Regions from separate parts of the Rouxiella chamberiensis genome, predicted to be linked through region 1. Evidence: predicted binding sites of a transcription regulator. Region 1 holds the regulator's gene; the other holds the start of a gene.

The links. The regulator sigma-54, encoded in region 1, starts transcription at its own class of promoters, with help from an activator protein. The targets are predictions, from matches to a motif close to GTTGGCACANNTTTCGCTNT.
Positions count from the first base shown of each region.
Region 2: the regulator sigma-54 is predicted to act here: its motif matches at 7,420-7,439, upstream of glnK (P-II family nitrogen regulator).

Region 1 covers NZ_CP114058.1:3,282,053-3,291,798, forward strand. Annotated here, with positions in the region: gene lptC (LPS export ABC transporter periplasmic protein LptC) at 1-465, shown strand, start outside; gene lptA (lipopolysaccharide ABC transporter substrate-binding protein LptA) at 443-994, shown strand; gene lptB (LPS export ABC transporter ATP-binding protein) at 1,001-1,726, shown strand; gene rpoN (RNA polymerase factor sigma-54) at 1,793-3,226, shown strand; gene hpf (ribosome hibernation promoting factor) at 3,250-3,537, shown strand; gene ptsN (PTS IIA-like nitrogen regulatory protein PtsN) at 3,659-4,129, shown strand; gene rapZ (RNase adapter RapZ) at 4,175-5,029, shown strand; gene npr (PTS phosphocarrier protein NPr) at 5,057-5,329, shown strand; partial or broken gene O1V66_RS15240 (BglG family transcription antiterminator) at 5,381-7,295, opposite strand; gene dagF (2-dehydro-3-deoxy-phosphogluconate aldolase) at 7,440-8,180, opposite strand; gene O1V66_RS15250 (DgaE family pyridoxal phosphate-dependent ammonia lyase) at 8,177-9,325, opposite strand; gene O1V66_RS15255 (amidohydrolase/deacetylase family metallohydrolase) at 9,309-9,746, opposite strand, start outside.
Region 2 covers NZ_CP114058.1:2,769,364-2,779,109, reverse strand. Annotated here, with positions in the region: partial or broken gene O1V66_RS12900 (SgrR family transcriptional regulator) at 1-731, opposite strand, end outside; gene cof (HMP-PP phosphatase) at 860-1,708, shown strand; partial or broken gene O1V66_RS12890 (PLP-dependent cysteine synthase family protein) at 1,812-2,856, opposite strand; gene O1V66_RS12885 (Lrp/AsnC family transcriptional regulator) at 2,977-3,432, shown strand; gene O1V66_RS12880 (SmdA family multidrug ABC transporter permease/ATP-binding protein) at 3,581-5,350, shown strand; gene O1V66_RS12875 (SmdB family multidrug efflux ABC transporter permease/ATP-binding protein) at 5,347-7,131, shown strand; gene glnK (P-II family nitrogen regulator) at 7,500-7,838, shown strand; gene amtB (ammonium transporter AmtB) at 7,881-9,167, shown strand; gene tesB (acyl-CoA thioesterase II) at 9,264-9,746, opposite strand, start outside.

The DNA.
Region 1 (9,746 bases):
ACCCAGGATCCGACCTACCAGAGTCAGCACACGGTGACCGTGGTCTATGACCCGACCGGAAAACTGAACTACAAGCTGGTCTCGGAAGAAGTGAAATATTACACCACGGACCAGCTTACCTGGTTTACCAATCCGGTGGTGACCATGTATGACCCGCAAACCAGCGTCGCGACCTGGACCATTCGTTCCGACCGCGCCAAACTGACCGATGACAAGATGCTGTATCTCTATGGTCACGTGCAGGTTGATAGCCTGACGCCGACCACGTCACAGCTGCAAAGAATAAAAACAGACAATGCCCAGGTGAATCTGGTCACACAGGACGTAGCCTCAGACGATGAAGTCTACATTTATGGCACCGGTTTTACCTCTAACGGCATGAAAATGCGTGGTAATCTGAGAAATAAAACCGCACAGCTGATCGAAAAGGTAAATACAAATTATGAAATTCAAAACCAAAAATAATCTCCGTAACCTTCTGATCACCAGCGCGCTGTTAGCGGTAAGTCTTCCGGCGCTGGCATTGAAAGATGACACCACCAAACCCATGACTATCACATCGGATAATCAGGCGGTGGATATCAATACCAATACCGTGACCCTGACCGGTAACGTTATCCTGAAGCAGGGCAGTATTCTGGTCCATGCCGATCGCGCGACCATCGTTCGTCCCAACGGCGAGTCCGGCAAGGAAGTGGTCGAAGGTTTCGGTAATCCGGTGACGTTCCAGCAGATGCAGGACAACGGCAAGCCGCTGAAAGGCCACGCCGCGAAAGTCCGCTATGAAGTCGAGAAGGATCTGGTTACGCTGACAGGCGATGCGTATCTCGAACAGCTCGACAGTAACGTCAAGGGCGATCGCATTACCTATCTGGTGCAACAGCAGCAGATGCAGGCCTATAGCGACAAGGGTAGCCGCGTGACCACCGTGCTGGTACCGTCTCAGCTACAGCAAAAGACCCCTGCGGCTGCAGGTCAGAAAAAGAGTAACTGATAATCTATGGCAACGTTAATCGCAGAAAATCTGGCGAAAGCCTACAAGGGCCGTAAAGTTGTTGAAGACGTCAGCCTGTCGGTCAAGTCAGGTGAAATCGTCGGACTTTTGGGTCCAAACGGCGCCGGTAAAACCACCACTTTCTATATGGTGGTGGGCATTGTGCAGCGCGACGCGGGTCGCATTGTCGTTGACGACGAAGACATCAGCCTGCTGCCGCTGCATACCCGTGCGCGTCGCGGAATCGGCTATCTGCCGCAGGAAGCCTCCATCTTCCGTCGTTTGAGCGTGTACAACAATCTCATGGCCGTGCTGGAGATAAGAGACGATCTCGACAAAGAGCAGCGCGTCGCTCGCGCCAACGAGCTGATGGAAGAGTTCCATATCTCGCACCTGCGCGACAGCCTCGGGCAGTCGCTGTCCGGGGGTGAACGTCGCCGCGTGGAGATTGCCCGTGCGCTCGCCGCCAATCCAAAATTCATCCTGCTCGATGAACCTTTTGCCGGTGTCGACCCGATTTCGGTTATCGATATCAAGAAGATCATCGAACATCTGCGCGACAGCGGGCTTGGCGTGCTGATTACCGACCACAATGTGCGCGAAACGCTGGATGTCTGCGAACGCGCCTACATTGTGAGCCAGGGCCATATGATTGCCCACGGCACGCCGGAAGAAGTCATGCAGAATGAACAGGTTAAACGCGTCTATCTAGGCGAGGCTTTCCGTCTTTAATTGAGGCTTTCGGTCTTTAAAAGTAGATACTCCGCTAATTTGTCGTAACGGAATTGAAATCAAGATATGAAGCAAGGTTTGCAACTCAGGCTCAGCCAGCAACTGGCAATGACACCGCAACTCCAGCAGGCAATTCGTCTGCTGCAGCTGTCCACGCTTGAACTCCAGCAAGAGATACAATTGGCACTGGAGAGCAACCCGCTGCTGGAGCAATCCGATCTGCATGATGAAGTAGACGCCAAAGAAGCGACCGAAAGCGAGGCGCTGGACACCCGCGAAGCCCTCGAGCAGAAAGACATGCCCGAGGAGCTGCCGCTCGATGCCACGTGGGACGAAATCTACACCGCAGGCACGCCGTCCGGCACCGGCAACGATTACAGCGATGACGAGCTGCCGGTTTATCAGGGTGAAACGACCCAGACGCTGCAAGACTACCTGATGTGGCAGGTCGAGCTGACGCCGTTTACCGAAACCGATCGCGCAATCGCTACCTCTATTGTCGATGCCGTCGATGACACCGGTTATCTGACCATTTCTCTCGATGATATTCTCGAAAGCATCGGCGACGAAGACGTCAGCATGGACGAGGTCGAGGCAGTGCTTAAACGCGTTCAGCGGTTTGACCCTGTGGGCGTTGCCGCCAAGGATCTGCGCGACTGCCTGCTGATTCAGCTTTCCCAATACATTCCCGAGACCGCTTTTCTGACCGAAGCGCGGTTGATCGTCGGCGAACATCTCGATCTGCTCGCCAATCACGATTTTCGCGCACTAATGCGTTCAACTCGCCTAAAAGAAGATACACTTAAGGGAGCGATGCAGCTGATTCAGTCTCTGGATCCCAGACCTGGCCAGTCCATCAACACCGGCGAATCCGAATACGTGATCCCCGACGTGCTGGTGCGCAAGGTCGGCAAAATCTGGACGGTAGAGCTGAATTCCGACAGCATTCCACGCCTGAAGATAAACCAGCAGTACGCTGCAATGGGAAATTCAGTGCGCAACGATAGCGACGGGCAATTTATCCGCAGTAATTTGCAGGAAGCCAAATGGCTGATAAAGAGTCTGGAAAGTCGCAACGAGACGTTATTGAAGGTAACGCGTTGTATTGTTGAACAGCAGCAGGCATTCTTTGATCTCGGTGAAGAGTATATGAAACCTATGGTGCTGGCCGATATTGCCAGTGCCGTGGACATGCACGAATCGACCATCTCCCGCGTGACGACGCAGAAGTTTCTGCACAGTCCACGGGGCATTTTCGAACTTAAGTATTTCTTCTCCAGTCATGTGAGTACGGACAGCGGGGGTGAAGCTTCATCCACGGCTATCCGGGCACTGGTCAGGAAATTAATCGCGGCGGAAAACCCCGTCAAACCTCTGAGCGACAGCAAGTTAGCCACTATGCTATCGGATCAAGGCATTATGGTGGCGCGACGCACTGTAGCAAAATACCGAGAGTCTTTGTCAATCCCGCCTTCAAACCAGCGCAAACAGTTGGTTTGACCTCAACAGAGAAGGAAGACATTATGCAACTCAACATTACCGGACATCACGTAGATATTACCGAACCTCTCAGAGAATTCGTGAACGCAAAGTTTGCCAAACTCGAGCAGTACTTTGACCGAATCAATCAGGTTTATATAATATTGAGTGTCGAAAGAGTGCAGCAGGTGGCCGAAGCCACGCTGCACGTGAACGGAGGCGAGTTGCATGCCACCTCGGAGCATCAGGACATGTACGCCGCTATCGACGGGTTGGTTGATAAACTGGCTCGCCAACTGAACAAACACAAAGACAAACTGAAACAGCACTGATCCTTAAGACCTTTATATCGGCTCGTGTTTTTACCCAACGTTTCCGAAGCCCCTGCTTCACACACGACGGGTAAAAAGCGAGCCGTTAAATCTTTAAGGCAGACGCCAAAGTGAAAATGAGATGATTAACGATACAGCACTGCAGCTGACTTCGGTGTTAAACGCCGAATGCACGAAAAGCAACGTCCATTGCGCCAGCAAGAAACGCGCACTGGAGATCATTAGCGAACTGGCAGCCAAACAGCTGAACCTCGCGCCGCAGGTGATTTTCGATGCCGTTCTGACCCGTGAACGCATGGGCAGTACCGGGATCGGTGCTGGGATTGCAATCCCTCATGGAAAACTTGAAGAGGACACACTGCGCGCGGTCGGCGTTTTTATCCAGCTCGAGCAGCCCATTGCATTCGATGCCGTGGATAATCAGCCGGTTGACCTGCTTTTTGCCTTGCTGGTTCCTGCGGATCAATGTAAAACCCATTTACATACCCTGTCGCTGGTGGCGAAAAAGCTGGCCGACAAAGCGGTATGCCGTCGCCTGCGAAGTGCGCAAAGTGACGAAGAGCTTTACCAGATAATGACCGAAGACGAGTAAATCGCTGAAAATAGACGATTGATTTAACGAAGGAGTAAGAAACTCATGGTGCTGATGATAGTCAGCGGCCGTTCCGGTTCTGGAAAGTCCGTCGCCCTGCGTGCGCTGGAAGATATGGGCTTTTATTGCGTCGACAATCTGCCGGTGGTGTTATTGCCCCAGCTGGCTCGCGAGCTGGCTGAACGCAATACCTCGGCCGCCGTCAGCATTGACGTTCGCAATATGCCGGAAACGCCTGAAGTTTACGAACATGCCATGACCCAGCTTCCGGACAGCTTCTCGCCACAGCTGCTGTTCCTGGATGCCGATCGCAATACGCTCATCCGTCGCTACAGCGACACGCGGCGTTTGCACCCTCTTTCCAGCAAGAATCTGTCTCTCGAAAGCGCTATCGATCACGAAGCCGAGCTGCTTGAACCCCTGCGCTCCAGTGCCGACCTGATTATCGATACTTCCGAGATGTCCGTGCATGAGCTGGCGGAAATGCTGCGCACCCGTTTACTCGGCAAGCGCGAACGCGAACTGACAATGGTGTTTGAGTCTTTCGGCTTCAAGCACGGCATTCCTATCGATGCCGACTACGTCTTCGATGTGCGTTTCCTGCCGAATCCGCACTGGGATCCCAAGCTACGCCCGATGACCGGACTCGACAAGCCCGTTGCGGCCTTTCTCGACCGGCATACGGAAGTGCACAACTTCATCTACCAGACCCGCAGCTATCTCGAACAGTGGCTGCCGATGCTGGAAACCAATAATCGCAGCTATCTGACGGTCGCCATCGGGTGTACCGGCGGGAAACACCGTTCGGTCTATGTCGCCGAACAGCTTGCCGACTATTTCCGTTCACGGGGCAAAAACGTGCAGTCTCGCCACCGTACGCTCGAAAAACGCAAAGCATGAGGGTGACTCTTTTGACGGTGAAAAGTTATGTCGATTAAACAGAAAGTCGAGATTAAAAACAGGCTCGGCATGCACGCGCGTCCGGCCATGAAACTGTTTGAACTGGTACAGAGTTTCGAGTCGGAAGTCTTGCTGCGCAACGATTCCGGCATTGAAGCCGAGGCCAGCAGCGTTATTGCCCTGCTGATGCTCGACTCGCCAAAGGGTCAGGAGATTGAAATCGAGGCCAACGGTCCCGATGAAGCCGAAGCCCTCGCCGCGGTCATCAACCTGATTAATTCAGGCTTCGACGAAGAATAGTCCCGCCTCCCGCACAAAGGGCGCGAATACGTCGCCCTCGCCTTTCGAATTCTAAATCCTGCTCAAACAGTCGATAGCCACCGCCTTGAAACAGTCGAAGTCCGGGCTAGTGAGCAGTCGGCTCATCGACCGCTCGCGCACAAACGTGACAAACAGGTCATAGATAGCCATCGCCTCTTCGTAATCCGCTTTGCTTATCGCCAGCAGAAAAATCACGTGCGCCGTTTCGCCGTCGCCCCATTTGATGCCGTGCGGCGACAAAATCGTGATCACCACCGTTTTTTTCGCCAGCAAACCCAACGAGTGCGGCAGTGCGATGCCTTCGCCAAGCATGGTGGACACAATCTCTTCGCGCTCGACCACCGACGGATAAAACTCGTCATCGACATAGCCCTCCTCTTCAAGCTGCGTGCATACCTTGCGAAACAGCTGTGCCTGCGTCATCGGCTCGTCGAGGCGCATAAAGTGCCGCTTGTCGAAGAATTTCTCCAGCATATAAGGGCGCGTGCGGTCCACCAGCACCAGTTTGCCGAGCTGCTCCATCTGGTAGTCGGTCGGAAAAGGCGAAAGGACAATCACCGGCTTGTTGCGCTCCGTAACCCGCGCATTGGCGATGATAAAGTCTTCGTCAATGTGCGCGAGCTTTTCGTAATCGCGCAATGAAATCACCCGGGTAATGACGATTTGTGGAAACTTGCGGCTGATTTGCGCCTGAATCATGCGAATGGTCGAATTGCCGGTATCGCAGACCAGCATGGCCTGCGGATGGCGCTGATAGCCGATATTGTAATGGCGCTCCAGACCGACACCGATGTGCAGCACCAGAAAGCCGATTTCATTTTCGCTCAGACTGTACGGCGAATATTTCCCCCAGCTCGACACCGCCGCCAGCGTGACGTCATAAGCCATGGGGTAGTGCTGCTTGATGTTGCCGAGCAGCGGATTGGGGATGTTTATCTGATATTTCACCCGCGTAATCATCGCCTTGATGTGGGTCAGCAGGTCGGAGCGCAACTGCTTGTCGCGCTGCAAGTCATAGTTATAGTTGGCGTTGATGTACGACAGGATGTAGTCGACCAGTGACTCATCGTCGTCGGCGTTGATGTCGGTCGGCAAGAGGCTCTGCACACGGCGTACGGCAATGTTGACCCGCAGATAGGCTTCTTCGGCGGCCGGAATCTCCTTGCCGACCAGCCGTTTAAGCTCGGCGGCAAGCTTCACCGAGGCCTGCTTTACCGCCGGTTCCTCTTCTTCGACGTCAAAATCGGTCAAGGGATAGCCCCCGGCAATGCGTTTTACCGCCACGGCGCAGTAAAGAATCAGGTATTGCTCGCCTTCGTCGGTAAGTTGAATCGACGACGGCGCAAACAGCTGATGCATAAACTCGGTCAGCGGCTGCACGGCGTCGGCCGCCAGGCTTTCGGCTTTCAGAAAGGAGCGGGTAGGATCGTCGGGATTAAGCTGGAACAGCAAGTCGGTCAGGCAGGCGCGAATGGAAAGCTCCGCGCCGTAAAGTTTCATGCCGTAGCGCGGTTTGGTTTCGATATCCAGATGATAACGCGCCAGATGCTCGCGGACTTCGGGCATGTCGTTTTGCAGCGTTCCCCGACTGATAAACCATTCATCGGCCAGGTCTTCGAGTTTCAGCGAATAGGCCGACGTCAGAAAGCGAATCAAGAGGCGGTTTACCCGTTCTGCGGCGGTGCGCGGTGTCGGATTGGTCGGGCGAACGGGTTGCTTGAGCAGCGAGAACCAGCGCGATGTCCTCGACTTTCAGCTGATAACCACTGCCCCGATTATGAACGAAGTGCGCGCCATACTGCTGCATGATGTCATTCAGTACAGTGATGTCCGCGCGCACCGTGCGGGTTGACACGTCCAGACGTTTTGCCAGTTCGTCCTGCGGCAAGGTTTCCGTCTGTAGGGCATCGAATAATATCGCCAGTCTCTGATAGGGAAATCTCACATTAGACCTTCTATTGTCAGGGCATATTCACCATTGAGTTCCTGTTACGCTTGTAATGCAATCGCCGCCTGCTGACAACGTTTCCTTTTGCGCGACCTCTCCCCTTTTCAAAGTAAAAACGGCAACGGGAAAGGCCGAGATTGCTCAACCCAGCAGTTTTTTGACGCTCGCCAGCAGCGTTTTTACATCTTCGGGCCGCGTATTGCCGCTGACGCTGTCGATAATCGAGCTATAGATATGGGGAATGATTTTGCTGACGCCCGCCTCGAGGGCGATGTCCATAATCGGCTCGAAGTTTTGCAAATCGATACCGCCGGTAGGCTCGAGCCAGAAATCCTGTTCGGCGCAGGCACGCGCCACGCAGGCGAACTCCTCGCGGGTGGTTAATCCGCCCATCGGAAAGTATTTGACCGAGCTGCCGCCCATATCCCTGAGCAACGCGATGGCCGTATCGATAGGCACAATGCCGTCGCTTGCCTGCGAACTCAGCGGGCCGGTGGAGATTTTGACAAACCCTACTTTGCCGGTGGGCGAAACCAGTCCGTTAACGACGCTGTCATTCTGCCCCAGCAGCGCGCGGCTGGTGCCGACACCGGTAAAGACCTGATTGACGTGCTGCGGCTGCACCTGACGGGAAATCTCGCTGACCATCAACGACTGACGCGGATCGCCCGCACCAAGCCCTACGGACAGCGCATTGTCGATAAGCGCCGCATAGGCTTTCATGTCTTCCACCGCGCTCGGCACATCGGCGTAATGCTTTGACAGCACGCCAACCAGCACATGCCCTTCGGCCGCCAGATAGATGTCGCGGGCATTTTCTCTGGAACCGGCCAGCACATTCAGACATACGCGGTCGCGGTAAAAATTGGGGCTGAGCTTCATGCTTTTTCTCCCTGGTTACTGTCCGAACCGCCCGTGTTTCTCCCGAACAAGGCGCGGAAACGGTCGGCGACAACGATAAGCTGTTCCGCCGTTACGCTGCGCACATCGACGTCGATTTTGCCTTCATTGGCGCGATAGCCACGGAAATAGATGGCGGTGTCACCTTCTTTCAGCGCCTCGACAATGGCTTTGGTTTTCCAGCCCAGCACCGCCTCGTCAAAGGTGATTTCAGCGCGGGCGATGTCACGACCGGCACTGTCCCAGACGACGCACGCCGAAACGCCGTCAAGCGCATTCAGCCTGTCGATAAACGGCGTCATTCGCTCGACCAACTCCCGCCCCGTAATTTTAGGCTGCGTGACATAGCTCTCGATAGCCTGCGTCAGGCCGAGAATGCCTTCCTTGCCGACCTTCATGGCGCGCCCGATACCGCCGGATTGCCGTTTGACCCACTCGATATACTGCGCTTTACCGAGCACCAGTCCGCTCGACGGCCCTTCAATCGCCTTGGCACCGCTGTAAATCACCAGATCGGCCCCCATTTCGTAATAACAGGTCAGATCTTCTTCCGCCGCCGCATCGACGATAAGCGGCAGGTTGTGTGCGCGTGCGACCTGTGCGGCCTCGGCCACCGACAGCATGCTCTTCTGCACCGAGTGGTGAGACTTGATATACAAAATGGCGGCGGTGCGCGGCGTGATGGCTGCCGCAAGCTGCGCAGCCGAGCATTCGTTGGCATAACCGGCTTCTCTGATTTTTCCGCCGCCCATCAGCACCATCGTGCCTACCGGCGCGCCATAGTTGACGTTATGGCCTTTCGGCAGCACGATTTCGTCCGGAATGTTCAAGGGTGCCGCGTGCAGGTTTTCCAGCAGCCAGGCATCGTCCTTGATAATCACCGCGGCCACGGACTGGGCAATGCCCGCAGAGGCGCAAGACACCACAACCGCACTCTCGACATTCAGCAGTTTTGCAATGTACGCCCCGGTCTTGTTCACCAGATCCTTCATTTCGAAGAAGTGATTCAGTCCGGTATCGACCGCCTCGGCGACGTCGGCACGCGGGGTCGACACACCCAGAATCGTCATGCGGCCAGAGGCATTGATGACCTGTTTCAGGCCGTATTTCTCATAGATTGAAGACATTTTTTGACTTCCCTTCGTCTGTAGGTAGCGGCACACCGGCAACGATTGCCGCCAGCGGCACCAGAATGCGGTCGCCTTCGAGCGTCAGCCCTTCCGAATCGATAAACACCTGGGGCGTGTGCACAATGTCGAACAGGGTCAGATCCGCATCCGCCCCGACCTCGAGTCGGCCCTTGGCTGGCAAACGCAGCGCGTCGGCGGCGTGAACCGTGACACAGTCAATGACCTGCGCCAGCGTGAGTCCGATACCGAAAAATTTGGACATCACCGTCGCCAGACTGTGAACCGGCCCGGCGAGGCGATTGCGGCAGTAGATATCGGAGCTGATGGTGTGTGGAAGAATCCCCTGCCGAATGGCAATCTCGGCCACCGCGAAGCTGAAACTGGCCGAGCCGTGACCGACGTCGAGCAGAACGCCACG
Region 2 (9,746 bases), 510 kb from region 1:
CAGTAATCGGGTACGTGAAGACGAAATTGCAGGCACAGAGCATGCGGCTGTGTAATGGCTGCCACGTTTTGCAGGTGATGTCGGCTGCGCGGCGAATGGCGCAGCCGCTCGAAAATCTGGCACAGCTGTCTGCCCAGCAACGGTTCGCCGTTATGCCAATAGAGTTGGCTGCGCAGAAAGAATTGCCAGACATAGCCGTTTTCGGCGAGTTGCCAGTGGTGGGCGAGATCCGGCTGCGGCACTGCGCTGCCCGTGACAAAACGCGTCAGCCCGGCGTGCAGGGTATGCGCAATGTGCTGTTTCTGCACGGCCGGTCAATGTTTGCGGGTCCAGCTTTTGCAACTCGCGATAAAACGGAATACGCAGTGTGGGGGCATCTTCCTGCCACTGCGCACCCAGATGAGGAACCAGTAAATCATTGAGATGCCTCGGATCCACCTGGCTGAGTTGCAGCGCTGCCGAATGATCGCCCTCATTGAGCAATTTTTGCAGATAGCCTTCCCGCAGGCTGTCGGGCGTTTGCAGACAAGTGATGATGGCACGTTTTCCGCGTCCTGCCTGTGCCGACCAGTGGATCCATCCTGCCTGTTGAAACTGCGTGAGCAACGTGCGGGTATGGCGCTCACTGCAGAAAAAATCGCCGCCAGTTCGCCCACGGTGACAGGACAAGACTTCAGGCCGGTTTTACTGAACAAACGCTGATACTGATTGAGGCGATGCTGCAGGCGCATAATAAATCCGGAACAGTTTTTATCAAGATGTCACTATTTGTTCAGCATATAGCAGGCGATACTTTTTTCCGACAATGATTGCGCGAAACGCGGTGGAGATCGCATTCGGGTAGAGGAGGAATGACAGAGTGAGAGACAACAATACGTTTCGTCTGGCCGCTTTTGATATGGATGGCACGCTTTTGATGCCGAATCACCAGTTGGGTGACAAAACGCTACATACCTTGCGCCAGTTGGCCGCGCGCGCCGTGACCCTGACGTTCGCGACCGGTCGTCATTATCTCGAAATGAAACAGGTGCTCGCCAATATCGATATTCCGGGTTATCTCATCACCGGCAACGGCACGCGCGTACACGCACTCGACGGAACCTTGCTGCATGCCAGCAATCTTCCCGAAGACAGTTTCCGCGAGCTTGTCGGCCACGATTGGCGCACACCGGCCAGTCTGCATGTATTTCGCGATGACGGCTGGTTTACCCATCATGACAATCCCGAACTGCTTCACGCCCACGCGTTCAGCGGTTTTCGCTATCAAGTGGTCGAGCTGGCGAAAATACCGGCGACGGGCAACAGCAAAGTCTGCTTCTGCGCGCCGCACGAGGTGCTGGCAGAGTTGGTGCCGGTGCTTGAAAGCCACTTCGGCAATCGTCTCGACTTCTGCTTTTCGGCGCATGACTGTCTGGACGTAATGCCCGCAGGCAGCAACAAGGGCAGCGCGCTGGCGCTGCTGACGGACAGGCTCGAGATCCCCCTTGCCGAGTGCATGGCCTTTGGCGATGCCATGAACGATCGTGAAATGCTGCACAGCGTAGGACGAGGACTGGTCATGGGCAATGCACTGCCGCTCCTGCGGGAGCACGCCGCGCAGCTTGAGGTAATCGGCCACTGCAAGGATCAGGCCGTGTCACACTTTTTACAACATTGGCTGAATTACCCCGATCGGCCTTATTCATTGGAGTCCTTTTCGTTTGAATAAGCGAGTCGAATAAGGGTTACCCGAGTTATCGTCCCCCGTAAACTTGGGCATTACAGCCAGCCGACGTTTTCCCGTCGGCTTTTTTATTAGCTAGACAGCATGTCTAGCGTAAGCCGTGCAGCTTTTCGCGATAGGGTGACAGGTCGCCGAGGTTTTCGGCCACCCAGTGCGGATTGAAATAGGTGTGCTGATAACGCTCGCCGCTGTCGCAAAGCAGCGTCACGATAGCGCCTTTTTCACCGCGCGCGCGCATCTCTTCGGCAAGCTGCAACGCGCCCCAGACATTGGTACCGGTCGACCCTCCGACCTTGCGGCCCAGCATGGTTTCCAGCCAGTGCACGGTCGCAACGCTGGCGGCATCGGGCACGCGCATCATGCGGTCAATCACGCCCGGCAGGAAGGAAGGCTCGACCCGCGGACGACCAATACCTTCAATTCTGCTGCTGCACGCGGCGACGGTCGTCTTGTCGTTTTGCTGATAACTGTCATGGAACACCGAATTCTCGGGGTCGACGACCACAAGCTCCGTCTGATGTCCCTGATAGCGAATATAACGCCCCAACGTTGCCGAAGTGCCCCCGGTTCCGGCGCTCATGACGATATAGCGCGGAACCGGGTGACGGCTCGAGCGCCATCTGGCGATAAATACTTTCGGCGATATTATTGTTGCCGCGCCAGTCGGTTGCGCGCTCGGCGTAGGTGAACTGATCCATATAATGACCGTTCAACTCTTTTGCCAGCTGTTCGGAGGCCGCATAAATCTGGCTCGAGTTCTCAACAAAGTGGCAACGACCGCCGTAAAATTCGATCTGCTGAATTTTTCGCGGCGCAGTGCAGGCGGGCATGACGGCAATAAACGGCAGGCCAAGCAGGCGCGCGAAGTAGGCTTCTGAAATGGCAGTGCTGCCCGACGAAGACTCGATGATCGGCGTATTTTCCTTGATCCAGCCGTTGCATAGGCCGTAAAGAAACAGTGAACGCGCCAGACGATGTTTCAGACTGCCCGTCGGATGCGTGCTTTCATCTTTGAGGTAAAGCGGGATGCCCGGAAAATCGGCGATGGCCAGGCGAATAAGATGGGTGTCGGCTGAACGCTGAAAATCTGCGTCGATCTCTTTGATGGCGTTTTTGACCCAGCAGTCGTTCATGTGAAGCTTCCGGTATTAAAAGGTAGAGAACGGTAGATTACCGTGCTCCCCGGGAAAAAGGATTGCTATTTTTGGTTGATAACGGCAATTTTAGAGAAAGATTTTCTCTCGGAGCGCCAAATGATAGATAAAATTGACCGTAAGCTGCTGGCGATGCTGCAAGAGGACTGTACGCTGTCGCTTGGCGAACTGGCCGACGCCGTAAATCTGACCTCGACGCCCTGCTGGAAGCGGGTCAAAAGGCTGGAAGAAGAAGGCATTATTCGTGGGCGGGTGGCGCTGCTTGACGGCGAAAAACTCGGCCTGAGCCTGACGGCTTTCGTGCGCATCAAAACCCAGCAGCACAGCAGTCAGTGGTATCAGAATTTTGTCGAGCAGGTTGAGTCCTTTCCCGAAGTGCTGTCGTTCTATCGCATGGCCGGAGAATTCGACTACCTGATGCAGGTGCAGGTCGCCGACATGAAAAGCTATGATAACTTCTATAAAAAGCTGGTCAGTGCCGTGCCCGGCCTGCTCGATGTCACTTCCAACTTCGCGATGGAGCGCATCAAGTCGACCACGCATTTGCCACTTTAGGTAAAAAACTTTCATGAGAAGGGCGGGTCATCGGTGTTATTCTAGACGCGTCAAACAAAGCGAATCATGGAAATCAACGCGAATCCCGTAATTCAACGCTACTCTGGTCAATGCAAAAACTAACATCTACAATCATGGAAAAATCTGCGTGAGACTGTTCGCTCAACTGGCCTGGTACTTCCGCCGTGAATGGCAAAGGTATCTGGGTGCCGTCGCTCTGTTAATCATCATTGCTATCCTGCAACTTCTGCCACCCAAACTGGTGGGGATTATTATCGATGGCGTGACCAGTAAGACACTCCCTTCCGGCAAGCTTTTCGGCTGGCTGGGCCTGATTCTGGGCACGGCGGTGCTGGTCTATCTGCTGCGCTATGTCTGGCGCGTGTTGCTTTTCGGCGCGTCTTATCAGCTCGCCGTCGAGCTGCGTCAAAATTTCTATCGTCAGCTGAGTCGTCAGCATCCGGCATTTTATTTACGTCACCGCACCGGTGACCTGATTGCGCGCGCCACCAATGATGTCGACCGGGTGGTATTTGCGGCGGGCGAAGGCGTGCTGACGCTGGTGGATTCGCTGGTGATGGGGCTTGCCGTGCTGATTGTCATGGCGACGCAAATCAGCTGGGAACTGACCCTGCTTTCGCTGGTGCCGATGCCGATTATGGCGGCAGTTATCAAGCGCTACGGCGATCAGCTGCATCAGCGATTCAAGGTTGCGCAGGCGGCGTTTTCGTCGCTAAACGATCAGGCGCAGGAGAGTCTGACCAGCATTCGCATGATCAAGGCGTTTGGTCTCGAGAATCATCAATCCTCGCAGTTTGCCGAAGTGGCCGAAGACACCGGTTTTAAAAACATGCGCGTGGCGCGTGTCGATGCCCGTTTTGATCCCACTATTTATGTCTCTATCGCGATGGCCAACCTGCTGGCGATTGGCGGCGGTAGCTGGATGGTGGTCAATGGCTACCTGACACTCGGCCAATTGACCAGTTTCGTGATGTATCTTGGCCTGATGATCTGGCCGATGCTGGCGCTGGCCTGGATGTTTAATATTGTCGAACGCGGGAGCGCCGCCTACAGCCGCATTCGCAGCCTGCTGGAAGAAGCGCCGTGCGTGGTCGATGGCACGCAACCGCTAACCGCCGATCGCAGCACGCTCGACGTGAATATCCGCCGTTTTCAGTATCCGCAAACCGACACGCCCGCCTTGCAGGATGTACAGTTTCGTCTCGCGTCGGGCAATATGCTCGGCCTTTGCGGCCCGACCGGCTCCGGAAAAAGTACGTTGCTGGCCTTGTTGCAGCGCCAGTTCGACGTCACGCAGGGCAGCATCTCCTATCAGGGCAAGTCGCTGGATAACGTGCTGCTCGACGACTGGCGCGCCAGACTCGCGGTCGTCAGCCAGACGCCGTTTCTGTTCTCCGACACCATTGCGCAAAACATCGCGCTCGGCCGACCGGAGGCGACCACCGAACAGATTGAGCAGGCGGCCAGAATGGCCTGCGTGCACGACGATATTCTGCGCCTGCCGCAAGGCTATGAAACCGAGGTCGGCGAGCGCGGCGTCATGCTGTCCGGCGGGCAGAAGCAGCGTATTTCAATTGCGCGCGCGCTGTTGCTCGATGCCGAAATTCTTATCCTTGACGACGCACTCAGCGCCGTCGATGGCCGTACGGAACATCAGATTTTGCAAAACCTGCGCCAGTGGGGCAGCAATAAAACGGTCATTATCAGCGCTCACCGCCTGTCTGCGCTGGTCGATGCCGCCGAGATCCTGGTCTTCAACAAAGGCACCGTGGTTCAGCGGGGCGACCACGAGATGCTGGCGTCGAATGCTGGCTGGTATCGCGATATGAATCGTTATCAACAGCTTGAAGCGGCGCTGGATGATGTTCCTGCCGAACCGGAGCCAGAATTGTCATGAGTGAGCTTATTTCCAACGCGCCGCCCGCCAAAAAAATAAAACTCTGGCCGACGCTGAAACGCCTGCTGGTCTACGGAAAATCCTACCGACGACCGTTGTCGATTGCGGTCATCATGTTGTGGATTGCCGCCGCCGCCGAAGTGCTCGGCCCTATCCTTATCAGCTATTTCATCGACCACTTTGTCGCCAAGGGTGAGTTGCCGCTGGGCAAGGTCAGCCTGCTGGCGGTGACCTTTATCGTGTTGCAGATTCTGGCTGCCAGTCTGCACTACTGGCAGGCGCTGCTGTTTAACCGCGCGGCGGTTGGCGTGGTTCAGCGGCTGCGTACCGAAGTGATGGATGCCGCACTGCGCCAGCCGTTGAGCGCCTTCGATACCCAGCCGGTCGGGCAGCTTATTTCTCGCGTAACCAATGATACGGAAGTGATTCGTGATCTTTATGTCACCGTTGTCTCGACCGTATTGCGCAGTATCGCCCTGATTGGCGCGATGCTGGTGGCGATGTTTTTACTCGACTGGCGAATGGCGCTGATTGCGTCGTGCATCTTCCCGGCCGTGCTGGTGGTGATGGCGCTGTACCAGGTCTACAGCACGCCGGTCGTGCGTCAGGTGCGCAGCTATCTGGCCGATATCAATGACGGATTCAATGAAGTGATCAACGGCATGGGCGTAGTGCAGCAGTTTCGCCAGCAGCAGCGCTTTGGCGAACGCCTGAGCCGCGCCAGTCAGTCACACTATCTGGCGCGCATGAAAACGCTGAAGCTGGAGGGTTTTCTGCTGCGTCCGCTGCTCAGCCTGTTTGGTTCACTTATTCTGTGCGGTTTGCTGGTGCTGTTTGGTTTCAGCGAAGAAGGCAGCATTGGCGTAGGTGTGCTGTATGCCTTTATCAACTACCTTTCACGACTTAACGAACCTTTGATAGCGCTGACTTCGCAACAGTCGATTCTGCAACAGGCGGTGGTCGCCGGTGAACGTATCTTTGACCTGATGGACCGTTCGCAGCAGGAGTACGGTGAAGATACCGCGCCGTTGACCAGCGGAGAAATCGAGTTCGACAACGTCTCCTTTGCCTACCGTCAGGACAAAATGGTGCTGGAGAACATCTCGCTACACGTGCCGTCACGAGGGTTTGTGGCGCTGGTCGGGCACACAGGCAGCGGCAAGAGTACGCTCGCGAATCTGCTGATGGGCTATTATCCGCTGAATCATGGGGATATCCGCGTCGATGGCCGCTCGCTGACGACGTTGTCCCATTCCTGCCTGCGCAAAGGCGTGGCGATGGTGCAGCAGGACCCGGTGGTATTGGCCGAATCGGTGCTCGCCAACGTGACACTCGGCCGCGATGTCGACGAAGCGCAGGTGTGGCTGGCGCTCGAAACCGTGCAGCTTGCGCCGCTGGTAAAAGCGATGCCCGAAGGCATCAATACCCGTCTCGGCGAGCAGGGCAATAATCTCTCCGTGGGGCAGAAGCAATTGCTGGCGATGGCGCGCGTTCTGGTGCAAGCGCCCGAAATTTTGATCCTCGACGAGGCAACGGCCAATATCGACTCCGGTACCGAACAGGCGATTTCCCGTGCCTTGCGGGCCATTCGCCAGCAGACGACGCTGGTAGTGATTGCACACCGTTTGTCGACCATCGTCGATGCCGACAACATTCTGGTGCTGCATCGCGGTCAGGCAGTGGAGCAGGGCAATCATCTTCAGCTGCTTCAGCAAAAAGGCCGCTACTATCAGATGTATCAACTGCAACTGGCAGGCGAAGAACTCGCCTCCGCCGAGTAGTGTTTCCACATTTTCGACAGCTTTTCAACGCGCGCTACGCCTGATTCGACAGGGCGTAGCGCCTAAAATTCAACCGCCTTCTTGACCTCGATTCTCCGCATTCTGCACTCTCCTGTGGCATCATCTCAGCCGCCTCCGATATCCCTGCACTCTTTGTGACCATTATGCACCGTTTTGGTGCCTTGCCGTTTGCACGCCTGTGGCCCAATACGCGCCAAATCCTTTGGCGAATATTCCGAAAATGCCGTGGCTAGGGGCTAATGACGCGAATCCGCTAAATTGAGCATTTTTGGCACAACCCTTGCTTTAACCAATTCGTATTGGGCGTGAGTCGCATCACGATAAGCTCTTAATTAAGGAGTGGCAAAATGAAGCTGGTTACTGTGGTGATCAAACCTTTCAAGCTGGAAGACGTGCGCGAAGCACTGTCAGCTGTAGGCATTCAGGGGCTGACCGTAACAGAAGTCAAAGGTTTTGGTCGCCAAAAAGGTCATGCGGAGTTGTATCGTGGTGCTGAATATAGCGTCAACTTCCTGCCAAAAGTAAAAATAGATATCGCTATCGCTGACGATCAGCTTGATGAAGTGGTTGATGTGATTAGTAAGGCGGCCTACACCGGCAAGATCGGTGATGGCAAGATTTTCGTTGCCGAATTGCAACGCGTTATTCGCATCCGTACCGGCGAAACCGACGAAGCAGCGCTGTAATTACAGACTCGGATTAGAACTAGAAATAGGGGTAGATTGATAATGAAAAAACTTTTATCCATGATGGGGCTTGCCGGCGTTGCCTTGTTGCCTTCTCTGGCAATGGCGGCCGATCCGGTTGCCAACGGCGCCGACAATGCCTTCATGATGATTTGTACAGCACTGGTATTGTTCATGACCGTTCCCGGCGTGGCGCTGTTCTACGGCGGCCTGCTGCGTTCCAAAAACGTCTTGTCGATGCTGACTCAGGTCATCGTCACGTTTGCTCTGGTTTGCGTACTGTGGATGCTTTACGGCTATAGCCTGGCCTTCAGCGAAGGCAACGCGTTCTTCGGCGGATTCAGCAACGCAATGCTGAAAGGCATCGGTCTGACCTCGCTCACCGGCACCTTCTCGCAGATGATTCACGTGGCGTTCCAGTGCTCCTTCGCGGCGATTACCGTGGCGCTGGTCGTCGGCGGCATTGCTGAACGTGTCCGCTTCTCTGCGGTGCTTATCTTTACCGTTATCTGGCTGACGTTCTCTTATATTCCAATCGCGCACATGGTATGGGCAGGCGGTTTCCTGGCGGCCGACGGCGCGCTGGACTTTGCAGGCGGTACTGTCGTTCACATCAACGCAGCAAGCGCCGGTCTGGTCGGTGCGTATCTGCTGGGTAAACGTGCGGGCTTTGGCAAGGAAGCGTTCAAACCTCACAACCTGCCGATGGTGTTTACCGGTACGGCGGTGCTGTATGTGGGCTGGTTCGGCTTCAACGCCGGTTCTGCAAGCTCGGCAAGTTCGATTGCTGCGCTGGCGTTCCTGAACACCGTCATGGCTACCGCAGGCGCAATCCTGTCATGGGTGCTGGTCGAGTGGATGGTTCGCGGTAAACCTTCGCTGCTGGGTGCCTGTTCCGGTGCCATCGCGGGTCTGGTTGCCATCACGCCGGCCTGTGGTACGGTCGGCGTCGGCGGGGCTCTGATTATTGGTCTGGTAGGCGGCGTTGCGGGCCTGTGGGGTGTTGTTACCCTGAAAAAATGGCTCAACGTGGATGACACCTGTGACGTGTTCGGCGTGCACGGCGTGTGCGGTATCGTAGGATGCATCCTGACCGGCGTATTCAGCGCCAGCTCCCTGGGCGGCACCGGCTACGCAGAAGGCGTAACAATGGGTCATCAGGTCTGGATCCAGCTGTTGAGCATCGTGGTGACACTGGTCTGGTCGAGCGTCGTGGCGTTTATCGCCTACAAGATTGCCGACATGGTCGTAGGTCTGCGTGTTCCTGAAGAGCAGGAACGTGAAGGTCTGGACGTGAACAGCCACGGCGAAAACGCGTACAACCAGTAATACGATTTGATAAAAATATAACGAGTAGTGATGAGATGGCAAAAGGGGACGATAATTTCGTCCCCTTTTTTATTGTGCGCAAAAACGTCGTAAACCTTATTCCGCCTTTCTGTTACGCATCACGCCTTCCTGCACCGTAGAGGCGACCAGCACGCCGTCACGCGTGTAGAACTGTCCTCTGACAAATCCCCTTGCGCCCGACGCCGAAGTGCTCTCTATGCTGTACAGCAGCCATTCGTCCAGACGGAAAGGGCGGTGGAACCACATGGAGTGGTCGATGGTCGCGACCTGCATGCCCGGCTCGAGAAAACCGACGCCGTGCGGTTGCAGCGCAGTCGGCAGAAAGTTGAAATCCGAGGCATAGCCCAGCAGATACTGATGAATGCGCAGGTCATCCGGCATCTCGCCATTGGCTTTTATCCAGATGGCGCGTTCCGGTAAATCTTTCTTGCCTTGCAGAGGATTATGGAATTTCACCGGGCGCATTTCGATAGGGCGCTGGCCGGTAAACTTTTCTCTGTATTTTTCGGGGATCAGGTGCGCGAAATTACGTGCAATCTCGGTTTCGGAAAGCAGTGT